Regions from separate parts of the Blautia sp. HCP3S3_C4 genome, predicted to be linked through region 2. Evidence: riboswitches for the same ligand, from Rfam matches in the RefSeq annotation. Region 2 holds a riboswitch; the other holds the start of a gene.
What was found. Region 2 has a riboswitch for cyclic di-GMP ahead of ACTNC6_RS06220 (PAS domain-containing protein). Riboswitches for the same ligand answer to the same signal wherever they lie in the genome.
Positions count from the first base shown of each region.

Region 1: it holds a riboswitch for cyclic di-GMP, as region 2 does, so the genes downstream of both, ACTNC6_RS07610 (extracellular solute-binding protein) here and ACTNC6_RS06220 (PAS domain-containing protein) in region 2, are expected to answer to the same signal.

Region 1 is NZ_JBQHWF010000006.1:116,002-125,922, reverse strand. Features, by position in the region: gene ACTNC6_RS07615 (response regulator) at 1-1,570, opposite strand, end outside; gene ACTNC6_RS07610 (extracellular solute-binding protein) at 1,576-3,426, opposite strand; cyclic di-GMP riboswitch class I at 3,688-3,781, opposite strand; gene ACTNC6_RS07605 (MATE family efflux transporter) at 4,032-5,375, opposite strand; gene ACTNC6_RS07600 (Lrp/AsnC family transcriptional regulator) at 5,588-6,046, shown strand; gene ACTNC6_RS07595 (acyl-CoA thioesterase) at 6,161-6,559, shown strand; gene ACTNC6_RS07590 (AAA family ATPase) at 6,744-8,450, opposite strand; gene ACTNC6_RS07585 (hypothetical protein) at 8,542-8,601, opposite strand; gene ACTNC6_RS07580 (esterase) at 8,598-9,095, opposite strand; gene tnpA (IS200/IS605 family transposase) at 9,224-9,667, shown strand; gene ACTNC6_RS07570 (IS200/IS605 family accessory protein TnpB-related protein) at 9,698-9,921, shown strand, end outside.
Region 2 is NZ_JBQHWF010000005.1:8,265-18,185, reverse strand. Features, by position in the region: gene ACTNC6_RS06240 (ATP-binding protein) at 1-3,144, opposite strand, end outside; gene ACTNC6_RS06235 (extracellular solute-binding protein) at 3,159-4,640, opposite strand; gene ACTNC6_RS06230 (sodium-dependent transporter) at 4,755-6,140, opposite strand; gene ACTNC6_RS06225 (prolyl-tRNA synthetase associated domain-containing protein) at 6,325-6,876, shown strand; cyclic di-GMP riboswitch class I at 7,041-7,131, shown strand; partial or broken gene ACTNC6_RS06220 (PAS domain-containing protein) at 7,355-8,052, shown strand; gene ACTNC6_RS06215 (hypothetical protein) at 8,083-8,415, opposite strand; gene ACTNC6_RS06210 (alpha/beta fold hydrolase) at 8,475-9,287, opposite strand; gene ACTNC6_RS06205 (hypothetical protein) at 9,498-9,809, opposite strand.

The DNA.
Region 1 (9,921 bases), on a different contig from region 2:
TCAGTGAGAGCAGATGATTACTGGAGGAAAGAATCTTACCCAGATAATCCCGAACCCTTTCTTTATCATCAATGTTGCTTACAGCCAGTGTGGTAAAACCAATGATCGCATTCATTGGTGTACGGATATCGTGAGACATATTGGAAAGAAAGGTGCTCTTTGCCTTGTTTGCAGTCTCCGCAGCGCGAACCGCCTCAGAAAGGGCCTGATTCATTTTTCTGTCAGAGGTACGATCTGACAGAACCAGGATATATTTCTTTTTCCCGTTTACCTCGCTGCCCATTGCAACGTTATGAAACCAGCGGTGTTCTCCTGTTTTCTGATGAACATATTCAAAATCCCATTCCTGCTGCTCATGAACCTGGATTTCTTCCAGATAATTCTTCTCCGGATTTTCAACATCCCCGGAATGCAGTTTCCCAAGGACACAAATATCTTTACGGATCTGTTCTACTGTAATACCCAGCAGTTTTTCCACATTGGGACTGACGTAATCTACTTTATACGTTTTAGCATCCAGCAACAGGAAAACGTCATCCACATTCATTGAAAGCTTTTGAAACAGTTCGTCCTTATACAGGATCTCCGTATCCTTTCTCTTCAGGTTTACCCTGTTTTTTTGGAGAATAAATCCAATAAAAAGACCGGCAATACACAATGCTACGGCACTCACAAGCATTATAGTACTGCGCTGCAGAGCATTCATACTGGCATTGACGATATCAGCCTGGACAAGTCCCAGAAAGATCCAGTCCTGAGGTTTGGATTTCTCATAGACCAGATAGTAATCCTCTCCATCCAGATTTATCAGCATTGCATCTGTATGTCCTTCCTTAAACTCTTCTGAAAGCTTAAGGATCTCTTTTTCAGACAGAGTAGAATGTTCTCTCAGAATCCCAAAGAAATTATACACCTCTCCCCATGCCTCAGAAGAATGATCCACAACAACACGGCCATCCGGATGAACCACATAACTCTGGGCATTTCCATTGAAAGCAGAAATATTCAGCACATTTATGATATCAGAGTTTTCATAGGCAATGGCAATAGCATCATATTCAAAGCCCTGATAACTTCCATGAGGCCTGGGAGTAGCAAAAACAAGGAGCTGGGATTTTCCGGGAACCGTTGCATTGGTTATCACATCATTTCCCTGCCGGATCTCATCTTCAATATTTTCCTGCAATCCCAGATACCCGGTTTCACCTGTTGTCATCTTATAGTTCCCGTCCGCTGACAGGAAATAAAAATCTAAAAAGCCTGCATCTTCCTGTGCTTTCTCTATATACTCACGAATTTCACTTTCATCGGAAGTGTTCTGCAGATATTCCCCCCATATATGGAGATAAGTCAGATTCTTATTTGTCAGCTCACTTAGCATATTATCAGACAGATGAAAAATTTCTGTCAGGTGAGAAACACTTTCCTCATAAACAGTCTTCGATACAAACCCCAAATATCGGAAAACAGTCAAAAGGATTCCAACGAATAGGGCAATAAAAATTGCCGTATTCCATCGTTTTCTCGCAACCCGTTTCTTTCTGTTTGTATTATGATTCTTAACATCCATTCTTCTCACCTCAGAGTAATGTAGTCTTCAGGCTCTGCAAGAATGGCATTACCATCTGAAACATATGTTGTCCAGGTATCTTCCACAGAGGTATCCCCTCCATCAAATACAATATTTTCCTCTGCCGGATAAGCTTCCATATATTGTGGTGCTGCAAGACAGGTCACAGTAAAAGTATCCTTGTCCTGAATCTGTTTTCCATTCTTTGAAACTTTACTCAATGTATAACCATTATCCGTTTCCTTGATTTCTACAGAAATACCACTGAACACAGGCAGAGAGCCGCGGTTAAAGGGGATAAAGCCTCCCTGGTAGCCTTCTACGAAGTTTCTGACCATTTCCTTCAGTTCTGCCCCACTTATTTCGCTGCTGTAAGCGGAAAGCTCGTTTGGCATGATCATGTTGCCCGCCATTTTTTCTGTATAACCGGCCTTCAGTACATTTCCCGTAAAGCTGTTTCCTGTTGCAATCAGCACATCCGTCCCATAAATACCGCGCAAAGTGTTTGCCATAACAGAATAGGCTTCATTGCCTCCGCTGGTATGGAAACGATTGGAATAAGTTTTCTTTGAATCCAGCACAATATCCTCAGAAGTGGATTTTTCTTCAAGAAGCTGGGAATTAAATGACTGATAAGCCTGCTCTGCATTATATTCTCCTGAGATCATCTTGGACACCACATCTCTGGAAACGGAGAAAAAGTCATTTGACGCAATACGGATATACATATGGTTTTCTTCAATCACAGGTTTCACATCCTTCAGATATTCCGTAAGCTGGAAATCCACATCCTGGCTGTAGCTTAACAGATCCTGCCCATCATAAATAATCCGGTTCTGCGCATCCTCTGAAAGCATTGTGTTCAGTACCTTCATTGCTTTCTGCCGGCGTGTTTCATCCTTTGTCAGGTCACGGTTTAAAGCTATCTGGAAATATGGTGTAGTCATCAGCCACTTTTCGCCGTTCTGCTGAAAGAATGGCAGGAATGTTGTGTTAATGCCCTGATCCTGGAACATTTTTACACCGAAAGAACTGCCGAAATACATGGCAAGCTTGCCACTTTGGTACATCTCAACCACATCATCATAATTCATATCCAGATCATCCCGGCTCAGCCCTGTATCCTGAATAAACTGCTCCATACGTTCAAAAGCCTCCGGCCAGACGGTACTGTCCAGACCTTCTCTCTTTGTATTGTCCGGGTCACTGTAGATAGTACGCCACTTACGTCCATCCACAGAAGACAGCTCTGATGCAGACAGACCCTGCAGTGTTTCCATACAGGTATAATCATAGTAATAGTCTGCAGTAAACCCACGGATACCCACCTCATCAAATGCCTGGCAGGCAGAAACGAAGCTTTCATAATCCGTTGGAAGAGGAATATCATACTTTTCAAAAAGATCTTTGTTCACTACAAAGCCATGGGCATCTGCACACACAGGAAGCCAGTTTACACTGCCATCCTGATTTTTGAAATTGTTAAGGTAGGTATCATAGACAGCACCTGCAGCATTGGTTGTGGAAAGATCCATCAGACTGTCCTTCAGGGGGCTTGCATCATGGAGGGAAAACCGGCAGCAAGTTATAATATCCGGCAATCCACCGTTTTCGTTCAGAAAACGATAGAAATCCAGATCATTATTGCCTACTACAAATTCAATGTTGATATCCGGAAGCTGTTCCTGGATGTATGATGCGTATTTTTCATACAGATTTGTGGTCCATAGATACACTGTGATAGTTTCCGCGTCTTCTTTTTCCGTACTTTTCCTGCCGCAGCCAGACAGAAGTGACATGACTGTCACCATCACCAAAAGTACAGAAACTAACTTGTTCCATTTTTTCTTTTTCATTATCACTTCTCCCTCTGATTGCGTTTTACTAACTCATTGATCACTTTTACTAATAATTTCCCATCAACAGGCTTGGCAATATGTTCATCCATTCCTGCTGTTCTTTTCTATTGTCCCTCAAATTTAACCGAATCAGGTAAGTCCCCTGCGGAGATTTCAAATATCCGCTTGAAGCAAAAAAAAATTCCATGTAAAAAATTTTTACAGGAACTTTTTCCATAATGCCCATTTAACATTTTACCTTTTATTATTACTGAGGCATGATGCAACCGGCTGGCATGGCCAGATTTCAGTCTGACTTTAGCTCCTTCTGGCTTTGCGTCCCGGCTTTTCAACCGGCTTGCTAATAAATATGCCATAAAAAATCTTTTTTTATTATAGCACTCATACTATATCATGTCTATAAGAAAATATGTTACTGTTCACAGCAACACGCTTCGCGATGCACAGAATTTATGCTAATCGCATAAATTCGCGCAGTATGTCTCGGGTTTTCTGTGACCTTCGCTCACAAAAAACACCTCGCGGGATATTGCCAGTGAACAGTAACGAAAATATACCTCTTAACATACAAATCCAGCTTCCCATCAAAACTTAAGAGAAATTTACCGGAATGAAACTCCTTCATCAACCGGCCATGATTTTCTAAGTGCACCATAGGAGATCAGAAAATTCGCAAGCCAGCCGGCCGGTACAGCAAGCCAGACAAATGCAATTCCATAACGCGGTGCAAAGATCAAAGCCACTGATAGACGGATTGAAAGGTTTACCATATTGGCAATAAGAAATGGCCGCATGATTCCAAGTCCACGAAGGACTCCATCTGTTGCCATCTTAATACCCATAAAAATAAAGAAATAACCCAGCCATTTCATATAATCCCCGGATACCTGATATGCCAGAGCAGTTCCATCTTTTCCCAGGAATAAGGAAGAAATTGGAGTGTGCAGTGTTTCAATGACTATGAAAGCAAGGACTGCGAAACACAGATCCAACACCAGTGCAGCGCGATATCCTTTTTTGATACGTTCTATTTTCTTTGCCCCAAGATTCTGGGATACATAGGGCGAAACCGCATTACCAATGGATACAAATATCAGTGAAAAAACATTCTCTACTCTCATGGTTGCCGCATAACCTGCCAGCGCCTGTGTACCGAAGGGATTTACAACTGCCTGTACGATCATCATACCAATTGACACTGTGGATTGCTGAAGAACCGATGGTACTGCAATACGAAGCATGGAATGTAACTCCTGCCTGTCAAACCAGTGAAATCGGCTTTTATATCGACGCATCCGGTTAAAGAAAATCAAAAGGGAAAACACTGCGGAAATCCCCTGCGCAATGAGAGTTGCAAGTGCGGCACCGAACACACCCAGCCCTAAACCTGCCACCATCCAAAGATCCATAACAATATTCAAAACAGAAGAAAATATCAAAAGACCCAGCGGGATCTTAGATTCGCCGATGGAGTTGAACATCGTTGAAAGGATATTGTACATAAACAGAAAGGGAAATCCAACAAAATAAACACGCAGATACAGTACTGCTTCATCCAGTATGTCAGCAGGTGTTTGTAATAAACTCATCATAAAATGAGAAAAGCCAAAGCCAAAAACCCCCAGAAGTATACTCAGAATCAGAAAACTGATCAACGATGTTGACACAATTGTTTTCATTTTGCTATAATTCTGGGCTCCAAAATAGCGGCTCACAAGTACACCTGCTCCTACACCTGCACCCAATGCTACACAGATGAATACATTGGTCAAAGCAGCACAGGCTCCAACTGCCGCAAGTGCCGAGGACCCCACAAACTGACCAACAATAATGGAATCAGCCATATTATATACTTGTTGAAAGAAGCTGCCCAGAATCATAGGCATTGCAAAAACAGTCAGTGCTTTAAGAGGGGCATCTGTGATTAAATATTCATCTTTTGACATTCTCCTTTTCCTCCATAAATTCCTGCTTTTTATCCGAAATCACGATCGTATTTACAAAATGTAAGTTTTAGATTTCGTTACGAAACAATTATATGCAGTTACAGTAAATAAGTCAAGCAGCTGTTTACTTTTAGTAATATAAATGATATGATATTTAAGAAAATCTGCTACCAGACGGACATTATTTTATATTATTTTACAGGAGGGAACTTATGTATCTGGACGGTTTAGATGAAATGGATCAGAAAATTATCCGGCTGCTTATAGAAAATGCACGCATCTCCTACTCTGATATTGGTGAAGAAACCGGTATTTCCAGAGTGGCAGTAAAAGTCCGTATCCAGGCTTTGGAGAAAAGAGGCGTAATCGAAGAATATACAACAATTATTAATCCGCAAAAAATCAGTGGGGCTGTATCATGCTACTTTGAAATTGAAACAAAACCGGAGTACCTGTCGCAGGTAACAGATATATTGTACAAAAATGATACAGTCACTCAGATTTACCGTGTCACAGGAAGAGACAAGCTTCATGTACATGCAGTTGCTTCATCAGGTGATGAAATGGAATACTTTCTGCATAATGTCATTGATACATTGCCCGGAATTATCAGCTGCAGCTGCAACACAATCTTATCACGCATTAAAGATATTAAGGGATTACGGCTATAGAAGTCTTTATTCTCTTTTCCGTCGCTTTTTAACCAAATCAAGTAAGTCCCCTGCTTCAATTGCGAAAAGCAATAAGCAGTGGGTGGGGACTTTTGTATCAGGAGGATTTTAATAATGTACACACATAAGGTTCAATACTACGAAACAGACAAAATGGGAATTACCCATCATTCCAATTATATACGATGGATGGAAGAGGCCAGAATTGACTTTTTGGAAAAATCCGGATTTTCCTATGATAAGCTGGAAAAGGACGGAATAATTTCACCGGTAATATCGGTCGAATGCTCTTACAAAAAAACTACTACCTTTTCTGATGAAATCAGTATTGAAGTAACAGCACTTGCGTTTAATGGTATAAAGCTGAAGCTAGGATATATAATGAAAAATGCAGAAGGCGTGACGGTATGTGAGGCTTCCTCCTGTCACTGTTTCCTGAATACAGACGGCTATCCCGTCCGCCTGAAAAAAGAATTTCCAGAATTTTATTCTACGTTAGCTTCATTAGTTTAATAGCCACTTTTTCGAGTAAAAGCCGGACGATCATTCGTCCGGCTTTGTCTTATTATTTCACTATATGATGACATGCCACAGCATGCTCTTTTTCTATTATCCGAAGCTCCGGCAGCTGTTTTCTGCATATTGGCTTTTGATTTTTCTACCTATAGAGGAAGGAGAATTCTTGCTATATATTATGTTATATATCATTCATTTTTTCAACAATAACTTTACATCTCTTTTTATAGAATGCAATGCCGTAAAGAGTAATATCTGAACGACCGTCATTTCTCAAATATTCGTAGTATCTTCTGTCTTTGATCTGTTTGATCGCTTTTTCACATGCTTTTTCCAATCCAGCTGCTTCTTTTGAATATTTAAGCTCAATTACGATACCGGCATCTGGATCTTCCGGCTCAACAAGGATATCTACAAAGCCTTCTCCGGCTTCTACATTTGACCGGACCACCCAGTCAGAATTTCCTGTTAACAAGCCAACCAAAAGAGTGTGATAGGAATTTTCTTTTTCTGTCTCCTGCGCCTTTGTGTCGAAGACACTGATCGAATTACTCAGAGTCCAGTTGAGATAGTGTTCTATCTCCTTTGTTTTCCCTTCTTTCATGGAATTCCAGAAATCTGTTAAACGATCTGTATTGCATCCAATGTTGTCTTTAAACCACTCCTGTATCTGAAAACGAAAAACCTCCCGGACTTCCTTGTTTGGGATAACCAATTTATAATCTCCTTGTTCTGTCATTCCCACCTGAGTCAGATATCCGGTTGTAAACAGTACGCTCCAGATATTGTCAATGCTGTTATCTATCTCGTCATATGTTAATTCCAAACGAACAAACTTTTCGATGGGTTCACCTGCTAGCAAACGTTCGATTTCGTCTCGGGTTGTACGGTTCGCTATGGATACGAAACGTTTTACAAGCGCATTACCACTGCTGTTGATCCAATAACATTGCGGCAGTTCCCCCGGGTTTTCACAAAGCAGATCCACGTGGTTGATCACATCCCAGGGACAGTAGATGTCAGCATCTCCAAAGCGATATCCATTATACCATTCCTTTATTTCCGATAAATGTGATTCCAGATGGTAATCTTTTAGCAGTTTTTCAACTTCAGCTTCCGTGAATCCAAATTGTTCATCAAAGCGCACGTCCGTAATGGAGAGAATCTTGAAATTGTTAAGACCGGTAAATATACTTTCCTTTGAAACCCGCAGGCATCCGGTCAAAACTGAAAACTGTAAAAATTCATTAGTTTTTAAAGCATCACCGAATAATGACCGGATAAGCGAAACCATTTCTCTGTAATAGCCGTTCTGGTATGCTTTATCGAGGGGAACATCATACTCATCTATCAGTATAATGACCTTTTGACCATAATGTCGAAATAATAACTCAGATAATGTCTGTAACGAGGACTCCAGTATGTCTTCATCCATAGAATATTTTCCATTGTCCATTCGGATCAGGGCAAGGTATCTTTCTTTTTCGTTTTCTGTCAGACTATCACTGTCTTGTAAAAAACGAAACCTCTCTGCTTCCCGTGCGATCAAATTGATAAGTTTTTGTGTTGCTTTTTCAAAGGAAAGACCATCTACACCCTTTAGGGTGAGGAAGATAACCGGAAACTGTCCGAAATATTTATCACATAGATCTTCTCTCAGCATGATATTCAGACCATCAAATAATGACTGGTCAGCACCAATTTCAAAGAAGCGGTGAAGCATGCTCATATTTAAGGTTTTTCCGAAACGTCGCGGCCTGGTAAAAAGATTTACCTTTCCCCAGTTGTCAAGGAGCTGTTCGATCAGTTTTGTTTTATCTACATAATAGAATCCGGCACAGCGGATCTCTCGAAAATCTTCTATGCCAACTGGTAATTTCAACGTCATACAATCACACTCCTTTCCGAAATTGTGCATAATCTACGTTGTGCGTGTATTGATTGTACCATTTTAAGAAATGATTATCAAGGTGTTATATTTACCTGTTCAGCACCGGAGAAACTACAGGTTTTCCATCTCTATCCAGCAACGGAGTTATTCCGCCCGCATATCCTGATGCAATATCCAGGCAAATGCTTTTGCTGTTCTCATATCCGGCTCCCGGTAATGATTACCCGAATTCCATTCCAATGTACAATCTACGCCGCATTTCTTAAGCCAATCATACCCGCTCCGGATGCAGTTTCCGACCTGTGCCATAACCGGATTTCTCGTCTTTTCCTCTTTGTCACCCAGACTCAGATAAACAGTTTTGCTCTTAATTTCATGTTCCCTCATATAATCAATAAATCCAGGAAACCAGACGGACGGAGATACCGCAGCAATTCCTGTAAACACATCTGTTTGGTATGCTGCCCATAAGGAAAACAGTCCTGCTAAAGAATAACCGCCAATATAATATTTCTTCTTATCTGAACAAAGCATCAATATTTTCTCCAGCGTTTTAACTGCGCCTCCACCAAAACAGGCATCCTTAAATACAGCCGGTGCCTTCCACGGCGAAAGCTCCTCGTTCCAGTCATCAATTTCCACTGCAATGTATTTGAATAACTGCGCGTCGCATTCTCGTTACTTTCAGTGATGAGTTAGACGCGCAAATTTTTTTACTAAACAACAGAACAAATGTTTACATAAACCAATACATATGGTATAATATTTATATGGAAAAAGATATATTTAATATAGATAAAAACAAACTTTCATATGGTAGGGGATATGTCTATTCCTTGCAGTATCATCTTGTCTGGTGTACAAAATACAGAAAAAAGGTTTTAAAAAACGGAATCGATACAGAATGCAAAGAAATGTTACAGAATCTTGCAGAAGAATATAAATTTCAGATCCTGGCAATGGAGGTGATGCCGGATCATATCCATCTGCTTGTGGACTGTAAACCTCAGTTTTATATTTCAGATATGATCAAGATCATGAAAGGAAATCTTGCACGCCAGATGTTTCTTGCGTATCCGGAGTTAAAAAAGGAACTGTGGGGTGGGCATCTGTGGAATCCGTCTTACTGTGCCATAACGGTCAGTGACAGGAGCAGAGACCAGGTGCTTGCCTACATCGAAGGACAAAAGGAAAAAGAAAAGAAAAAAGCCTGACAGAAGAAATGATTTGTTGGAGGAAAAGAGATGCAGACCGTATCCAGCTATGGCGTAGAATTACGAAAACAGAATATCCCAGTCCGCCAGACACTGGAAATCTACCGGTCTGCGGTCTGTTACCTGACAGAAATATATGAGCAGGTGTGGGAAGAACTGGCAGAGATACCGGATGCCAAAAGGCGGTTTAATGCTGCAGAGCATCTGGTGCATACTACAAAAAAGAATCCTGCACGCTTTGATTTTGATCTTCG
Region 2 (9,921 bases):
TCCCAGCAGATTGACCAGCACCTGACAAAGACGAAGCTCATCTGCCAGGAACCAGGAATTCTTCAGGGCAATGTACTCTGTATATTCCTGCTGTTTTTCCCTGAACCTGGATTCAACCAGATCATGAATACCCATAAGCTTCTTTTTCATATTCACTTTGGACGGCTGAAGCTGCATTTTACCGCTTTCAATCTTGGACATATCCAGAATATCATTTACCAGAGACAGCAGATACTGGGAAGAGTTTCTGATCTTTTCCAGACATTCCACTCTTCGCTCCTCTGTCTGATCCTCCTTCAGGGCAATGGCTGTCATACCCATAATCCCATTCATCGGTGTACGAATCTCATGAGACATCCGGGCCAGGAAATCCGATTTTGCCTGTGCAGACAGGTCGTGCTTCTCCTGATTGATTCTGTTCTGGATAATCGTCACGATCTCACGGATTTCCTTATAATCATTATCCGATTTCAGGACTTCCTCATTTTCTCCCATGAAAAATATGGTTCCGGAATACTGTCCGTTGTCCGTCATATCTGCCCCTATTCCCTTACCCGGGTCAAGGAAGGAAGCAAACATTGGATTCTCTGTGATCTCACTGCTTACAGGCCAGATATCCCTGCCTGCATGGGCCTTTGTAAATCTTCTGAAATCTGCCTCTGTACACTGAGCCATTTTTTCAGATTTCCGATTTCCCTCTGAATACTCACCGGACTCAATGTGGTCGACCTCCGGTTTCTTCCGCCATTGATACTCCAGTGTATTTACCATATTTTCCCTGTCATAAGCAGTGATCACCAGATTATCCAGCGAATATCTGGAGTTCAACTCTTCTGCAAACAGATCCAGTGGAACACTATAATCTGCTCCTCTGTCAAAAAGGTTCAGGGTAATGGACATCAGACTCATCTGCTCCGTGTAAGCTACAGAAATAATTTTACCAAAGTCCCAGTCATCTGAGAGGACTTTGTTCTGCTTCAGCCTGTTTTCCAGCTGCTCTGCCAGTTTTTCAGTCTCAGTCACCCTGTCGGCCTGTACCATTTCACTGATTAACGCAGGTTTCAAAACATCCCTATGGATCAGCTGACTGAATTCCTGCTCCACCTGACGGATCATAATCTGAACAGTTTTCTCATCCAGCTGTGACAGCCAGCCCCCTACTGTCCCTGCGCTTACACGCACCAGAACCGGCTGGTCTTTCATGGCTTCACAGGTTTTTCTCAGAATCTTTGCCAGCTGTTTCAGAAGCAGATCTCCAACAATCAGTCCATACTGCTTATTGATCTGTCGGAAAGGATATATATGAAGAGCAAAAAGGGTTCCCTCCTGCTGGGTGCTGCGCATATCCTGGATCACCTGCAGCCCTTCTTTCATATTATAAAAGGAAGTGACCGGATCCATTTTTTTCCTGCGGATCTCCTCCAGCTCCTGTTCCTTCTGCTGATTGATATTGTGCAGATATCCTGTGATCATGGCTCTGGCATCTGTTTCATCAGAAACCACCTTTGCCGACAGGTTAAACCACTGATAATCTCCTTCTTCATTCTGTTTCAGTCTGAAATCTTCATCTATGGTATCCACAGCATACGCAAAGCAGTCTGTGATCCTTCTCAGGTCCAGAGGATGAACATAAATGCCTGTAAGGATTTCCAGCTGCTGGCTGCGGCTCCAGATGCCATCCCTTCTTTCGCTGTTCATAATTTCAATCTTACCCTCCCGGATCCGGTAGGTAAAAAAGATATCCTCAGAGCTCTCCACAGCAATCCGGTAACGTTCCTTTTCCTCTCTCAGCTGATCCTCTGTCTTTTTCTGAGCCTCTGTGGCACTCTCCAAAACATCATGAAGTTCATCTATCTCCAGAATCTTAGAGGGTGGAAAGCTCCGGATTCCCTCTGGTCCCTTTCTCACACTGTTCATAAGGGAATGAACCGGTTTCATTACACGCCCTACCACAAAGATAACCACACAAATCCCAATGACAGCACAGACAAGCAGAACATTTAAAATACCTCTGTACAGCCCTTCTCCCATTCCGAATATTGACTTCTCTGTTACCAGAGCACACAGCTCCCATTCTGTATTGTCATAGGGGACATTATTGCTGTACAGACTCATGGGACTGATCAGTGCATAGATTTTCTGCTTTCCTCTGAGCACATCCTTTACCACATACAGATCTGTTTCCTTTTGCGGTAAAAGTGTAAAGGTTCCTCCCTGTCTGTGCACTGCTTCATGCAGGCTTCCCTGTCCGGTCACGCAGATATACTCTTTCTCTCCTTGTTTATAGGACAGTATATATCCTGCATTCAGATTCTCATCCAGCTCCCTCACATCCATATATTCTTCCAGCAAATTGAGAGATACCTCAACTCCCAGGATTCCATATACCTCATTTCCATAAACCAGGGGCAGAGAATAGGTTATCATCTCATGGTTGTCCATGGGATTCTCTTCCAGGATAAAAGGCTCTGACCAGTATCCCAGATTCACCATATCTGTATAAGGATGGGCGAGAGCCCCTTTATAGGGCTGGTAAAAGAACTCATCTGCTGCCCGCTTTCCCTCTCCTGCCAGGCTAAATCGAGTAGACCAGGCATAATCCAGGGAAATGGATGCCTTGCGGGCCAGATTCTTGTTTCCTCTCTCCAACAGCAAGTCTGTATTGGTAGCAGTTTTTCTCTGAGGATCAGAATCCCTTATAAAGAATCCGTTATAATCTGAGGCTTCTTCCACCGGATCCCCATTGGTCAGAACCAGAAATAATCCGGAGGCTGTATTTCTCTGCACCGCTCTGATCATATTGGGAAAAATTCGCTGCAGATAGGCCTCCTGAAGACTTTTACTCTCCCTGAATTCTGCAATATCCAGCTCCTGCTCTTCCAGGAAATTACCCAGGCTGTTTGTCAGATCCTGGCGTTCCTCCCGCACAGAGGACCACTGGTCTGCCATTGCAGTCTGAAGCATCAGCTGTCTGTTCCGGAGAATATTGGAATCTGCCTCCAGTATATTTTTCTCCATCTTTGATTTTGCCCCGCTGCACACAAGCATGGTGAACAATAAGCTTCCCTGAAGCAATACAATTCCACAAAGAGGAATCAAAAAGATTCTCAGCAAAGGCTTTTTCTGCTTTTGGATCTTTTTCATCTTAATCTCCTTTTTTATTCAACACTTGCACTTAATGCTTTGCAAAATTCCTCATACCACTGGTCAAAGGCCTGATCTGTGAGATACTCAGCAGCTGCCTCCTTCCTGGAAATACCGGAAGCCACTTTTTCATCGATGGCTGTTTTATCTGCTGTGGCTTTATCAGACAGATTATACTCCAGGATCTGACGGGCATCATAGCTTTTTTCAAAACATGCCGAAGTATAAAATTGTGTCTTGTCAAAGGTGTCCATCGTATCCTTCAGACAATCATAAGCCTTCTGGCTGATGTCAATGGAATTCTCTTTGACCACCCGATCCAGGGCCTTGATGGTATTTGCATCCTTCCGCACAGGCAGATAAGCCGATTCACACACAAATCTCAGATTCTGCTCCTTCTGAGTAAACCATTTCAGGAATACACTGGATGCATATTCATGTTTCTCGTCAGATTTGGACATAGCCATACCTGCGCCCTGCTGTACCTTGTAGTCTTTGCCACCCTTAAGGAGCGGTGCATTCCGGACAATATAATCAATCGTATAGCTTTCCTCATCATCCTCTACCTTATCCGGGAAGTACATGGCAGATGCCGTAGAACCTGTGTAAGCCAGGATATCTCCTGTCTTCACATCATCGGAGCGGAATTTACCAAAGGCTGCGAAATATCCCATAACATAGGGTACATAATAATCGTCCCACAGCCGGCGGATGCTCTCCTTGTCTGTATCCACAGTAACCTTGCCGTCCTTCACCTGGAACAAATCTTTTCCCAACTGCTTCATCCCAATGATAAAATAATTTGCCATGGCATCTCTGCCATAGAAAGCCTTGCCGTCATCAGCCACATCCGGCGTCATAGCATCTGTCCAGTCATAATATTTCTCAGCTACCTCTCTTACTCCCTCCAGGGTAGAAAGCTGATCCAGAGTAACCCCTGTAGCACTGGCAAAGGGTTCCCAGTCTGTCTTGTTGATCATCATGATCTCTGTTGATTTTGCTACAGGAAAGAGATACAGGGCTTTGTTCCCCTCAAAATATCCCTCCTGGATATAGGAATCCACATATTCTGACAGCTCCTCCTCCGTAAAATACTGAGACAGATCTGCCAGACCGATTTTTTTCTCAATGGTATAAGCCACATCTGCATAGGAGGAAAAGATGTCGGGCATCTCATCCGCACCTACCAGTCCATCTGCTGCATCTGTGATGGCTTTCTCCAGATCAGCCACAGATCCCTGGCTGTAGCTTTTTACAGAAATTCCTTCATCCTTGCCTATCGTATTATTAAACTCATCTACCAGGTTATCAAAGGCTGTCTGCTGCAGGCCATTGTAATAATGCCATACAGTCAGGGAAACAGGATTCTCAGGATCCAGCTTTACTGTTTTTGCAGAATTCTTTTCTGTATGATTGCTGTCAGTAATTCCACAGCCCGTCAGCGCAGAAGCTGCTATGGCTGCGACCAGCATACTGACCAGAAGTTTCTTTTTCATCTTGTATGTTCTCCTATTATATTTTCCTGTTGTTATTTTATCCTTTTCTGTCATTGGTGTAAATACCAAGACATAAAAATGCCCCGTGGCCGAAGCAACGGAGCATTTCTCATTTTACATGCTTATAATTCCCAGTACATTGGCAATAGAGCTAAGCAGGATAATGATCAGACAGGCAGGAGCAAAGTATTTCAGGAATACTTTGTACAGCTTCTTTCTGCGGAAGGGAGAGGACTGCTCAATCTCCTTTGTGATTCTGTCAATTCCAACTACCTTCAATACCAGAATACAGGTTGCAAGTGCTGCCAGAGGCATCATAACAGAGTTTGTGGTAAAATCAAAGAAGTCCAGGAAATTCATTCCAAAGATACGGATGAAATCCAGAAGTCCATATCCCATAGAAGAAGCAGTTCCAAGAACGATCATAACCACTGCCATCAATGCGCAGCTTCCTTTACGTCCCCAGTGAAGCTCATCCATGATTGTGGAAACACTGGTCTCCATCAGAGAAACTGCACTGGTCAGTGCCGCAAGCAGTACCAGTACAAAGAATACAATTCCTGTCACAGTACCCAGACCCATACTTGCAAATACCTTGGGCAGGGTAATAAACATCAGGGACGGTCCTGCCTGAAGAGTCTCAGGGTTCCCGCCTGAAAAAGCGAACACTGCCGGAATAATCATCAGGCCGGCAAGCATGGCAATACCTGTATCAAAAATCTCAACCTGTGTAGTAGATCTCTCAATATCCATATCCTTTGGAACATAGGAACCATAGGTATATAAGATTCCCATTGCAATGGACAGGGAATAGAACATCTGTCCCATAGCTGCCACTACCGTCATCCAGGAGAAGTTTTTCACATTGGGGATAAGGAAATATTTCACACCCTCCAGTGCACCCGGACGTGTGACAGAATAAATGGTAACTACAACTGCCAGGATTACCAGAACCGGCATCATGATCCTTGACATTCTCTCTATTCCATTTTGTACACCGCCCAGAATAATGGCAAAGACAAACACAGCAAAAACAATAAACCACAGCTCTGCCTGCCAGGAATCTGCAATAAAGCTTCCAAAGTATCCGTCCTCAGATACTTTCTGTACATTTCCTTTGAAATATTCCACCAGATATTTAACTACCCAGCCTCCGATGGTACTGTAATAGGGAACGATCAGCATGGGGATCACTGCATTCAGCCATCCGCTCACCTTAAAGACTTTCTTTTTCCCAAAATGTGCAAAAGCACCTACCGGACTCTTTCTGGTCATTCGTCCCAGAGCTGTCTCTGACATGATCAGCACATAACCAAAGGATGCTGTCAGAAGAATATAGATCAGCAGGAAGATCCCACCGCCATATTTCGCTGCAAGGTAGGGAAATCTCCAGATATTCCCCAGTCCTACTGCTGAACCGGCAACTGCCAGTACATAACCGATCCTGCCGGAAAAGCTCCCCCTTTGATGGCTATGCGTAGAATTTTTTTCGTTTTTCATCTTACACCTCGTTAGAAAGGCCTCCCTCCGGATTTCTCCCGGGGAGGTCTGAATTTTTTCTACTCATATAGTATCAAAAGGGAGCAGGAATGTCAAAGACTATTACCTATATATCCCTCTGTTGACAATACCCATACAAAAGGATTACACTTTCATCAATGAAAACGTAAAGGAGTATCACGAAATGGAATTACAAAAGGGAAGACCTGAAAATACAGATGGCCGTCTGGACAAAGAAATCCGCGTCTATGATTTTTTAGATAAGCTTGGCATTCAATATCAGCGTATTGACCATGAAGCTGCTATGACTATGGAAGCCTGTGAAGAGATTGATCGTGCCCTTGGTGACAACACCACGATCTGCAAAAATCTGTTTCTGTGCAATCGCCAGGAGACGGATTTCTATCTTCTTCTGATGCCCGGTGATAAACCATTTAAGACCAAGGATCTCTCTGCACAGATCCACTCTGCCAGATTATCTTTTGCCAAACCGGAATATATGGAGAAATATCTTGATATCACCCCCGGATCCGTCAGTGTCCTGGGACTGATGAATGATTCCGAGAAAAAGGTGCAGCTTCTTATTGATGAAGATGTCATGAAGGAACCTTACTTCGGCTGTCACCCCTGCATTAACACTTCAAGTCTCAAATTTACAACCGAAGATCTGATGCAGAAAATCATCCCTGCACTGGAACATGAACCTGTCACAGTAACTCTGCCGGTTCCGGAATAAGGGAAGCAGATAACCAAAGACACAAGAAAGCCCTCAGCCATGGATTTTATCATAGGCGGTATGAAAGATGACTTGATTCGGTTAAAATATATATATTTTTTCCATCAAAATGTTATTGACGTAAGAACAACCACATGGTATTTTATTTTTGGAAAAAATGAAAATTATTTTAAAGGCAAATCTGTTGAAAGGCAGGGACGCAAAGCCAGAAGGGACTAAAGTCAGAAAGTTTGACCATGTCAGCCGGTTGCCACTGTTTCCATATCATCATAATATATGGAAAAGATGTTTGAACAGAAGAGATTCCGATACCTTTTATACTATATAGATGTGTGATTTTAAAGAAATATAGTAGGGACACTGGCAGATTTTGGCAGGTGTCCTTTTTGTATGCAAAAATGGGTAGCAAAACTATCAGGGACAAGTTTTCTGTATACAGATAAAAGAAGGCATAAGACGGAGAGAGGATTTTTATAAAATGAAAAATTATGAAGACAAAATATATTCTTTAGGTGAGACTGTAACGGGGCAGACACAGGCCATGTCACAGGCCGTACAGAAAACACTGGAAAATAATGGCGGGGTAGGTATAATGACAGGATCTTATGACCAAAACCTGTCTATTTTGTCTGTGACGAAAACAGTGAGATTGTGAATGCAAACTGGAGTCATGAATTCCGAAAAATGCTTGGCTATCATGACACTCTGGACTTTCCGAATAAACTGGAATCCTGGTCAGATCTTCTGCATCCACAGGATAAAGAAAGAGTAATGGTGCAGCTTCAGGCGGCAATTAAGGATAAGACGAACCAGATAAAATACCAAGTAGAGTATCGTATGAGAATGAAGGATAATCAATACCAGTGGTTTCGGGCATCGGCAGAAGTGGAAACGGCAGAAAATAGAAAAATTGCAGTTGAAAAAGTAGAAGCTTCTCCGAAAGACTTGTATGATCTTGTTTTTATGGATATCCAAATGCCTGTCATGAATGGTTATGAGGCAACCGCAGCAATCAGGAGCCTTCCGGGTGAACAGGGAAAACTGCCGATTGTTGCCATGACTGCCAATGCTTTTGCAGAAGATGTACAACTGGCCAAAAATACAGGCATGAATGGACATATCGCAAAACCGCTGGATATGAATAAGCTGAATGATGTTCTGGAAAGCTGGCTGTAACTGATTTTCATGTGATCACAAAGTATATTACTAGGAACAGAGTGAACAGATATCCTGTTTATTTTTGTCCAATGCCTTTTTAAACAGTTTCTTTAATTCGCACAATTCAGGAATATCAGCAATGCTATCAATAAACGCCTTTAATGAACAGGGCGGAACAAGTGTAACACCACAATATGCAAGCCCTTTGCCTTTAACAGAAAGTGTATGCCAATAAAAGTCAATGGATGAAAGTCTTTCAACAACACCTTCTAAATCTTTATCATCAACAGAAATGCATTCGTATTTCCACGGTTCATATTCGTCATATCGCTCGCTCTGCCGAGGAGTATTCATCATAATTCCAAACTCATGTTTTGCCATATACCATCACCTCCGCAACTCCCGATTTTGCGATTACATAATCTGGGAGTTGTCTGTTATTAAATACCTGCGGCAAATTCTTCTATTAAACTGTTTATCAATTCCGGTTTATCTGTATTAGAATTATGTCCAGCTCCTTCAATCCACTCCAAAGGAATTTTGCTCTTTTGGTGCCATGCTTTGTTATACCTTATACATGAACCGGCATGGTCTTGAGTTCCACATATTAACAGAGATGGGCACTTCAGTTCATATGGCAGATTCTTTTCCATTGCCTCTGCCAAAATACGAAAACCATGCCCAGCAATTTGCGCATAACGCTTTTGGTCACCATCATAGACCAGCATCATTTCACGCATTAGATTTCTGCCATAATCAGACGTGGCAACTCCTTCCGTCCCCAATTTCAAAAGCAATTTCCACGGATAATGAGCATATACTGGTTCCATTCGCTTCAGAAGCCAGAGTTCAACCGCAGTCACATAGTTTCGTTGCAACGGTGCAGAGTCAATGGAGACAAAACCTGTTAATCGGTTTGGATAGAGCTGTGCATAAGCCTGCCCAACATATCCGCCCATAGACTGCCCAACAATGACCGGTTTGGCAATTTTATCTTGATTTAAAATATCGTTCATCCATTTTGCCTTATCGAACAAATCGAAATCAAACCGAAACGGCCATGAAGCGGCGTGTGCCGGTGCATCCCATACCACAACATTATACTTCTCCTTGAAATGTTGAATCTGCTTATCAAACAATCTATGATCGGCAGTCAATCCGGGCAGAAAAACAAGGGTAATTTCATCCGGGTGTGAAACGTTTGTCCAATAGTGGATTGTTCCGCAAGGAGTCTGATATGTTTTTTCTTCCATTAATTTTCTCTCCAAAACTTACGATTTGTTAAACTCAACACACCTATTATACCTTATATCGGCAGATTCGCATATCCATTTTATGTCATATTTCTGCAATATAAAAGGTCAAACCCGTCAAGCCCGATGGTTACTGACGAATCTGACCTTTTATAATCAAATTTCTGAATTTTTTCTTCTATTATAATATGTGTCAAATCAGGATTTAATTTATCTCGTCTTTATCTTAAATCCGTTCTTAAAGATGAATAGTATATCATCCTTTGACTTTACCACCACTTCCTGAACAAGGCTGCTCCAAAGTCCCTCATCGAATTCTTCTACCAAAGTGCCCTGCTTTTCCAATGCCCCGATGAATCCCTTGAACAATTCCCTCTGAGCATTTTTACCTTCAATCTGTTCTGAAATCTTGTCATATTCTGATTTGATAGTATTGTACCTTTCGGTAATATCAGCATATCTTCTCTCATATTCATTCTGGTCAAGTGCCATCCGGCTGTTCTCTGCTATGGCTGTCTGCATCTGCTCTGCAATGATTATACATTACTCCGCACACCCACTTTGCATTTTTTTAGCAAACTCACTTGTAAAAACTTCCCTTTCCGGCCCTTCCGGGATACTGCACTATTTTTAC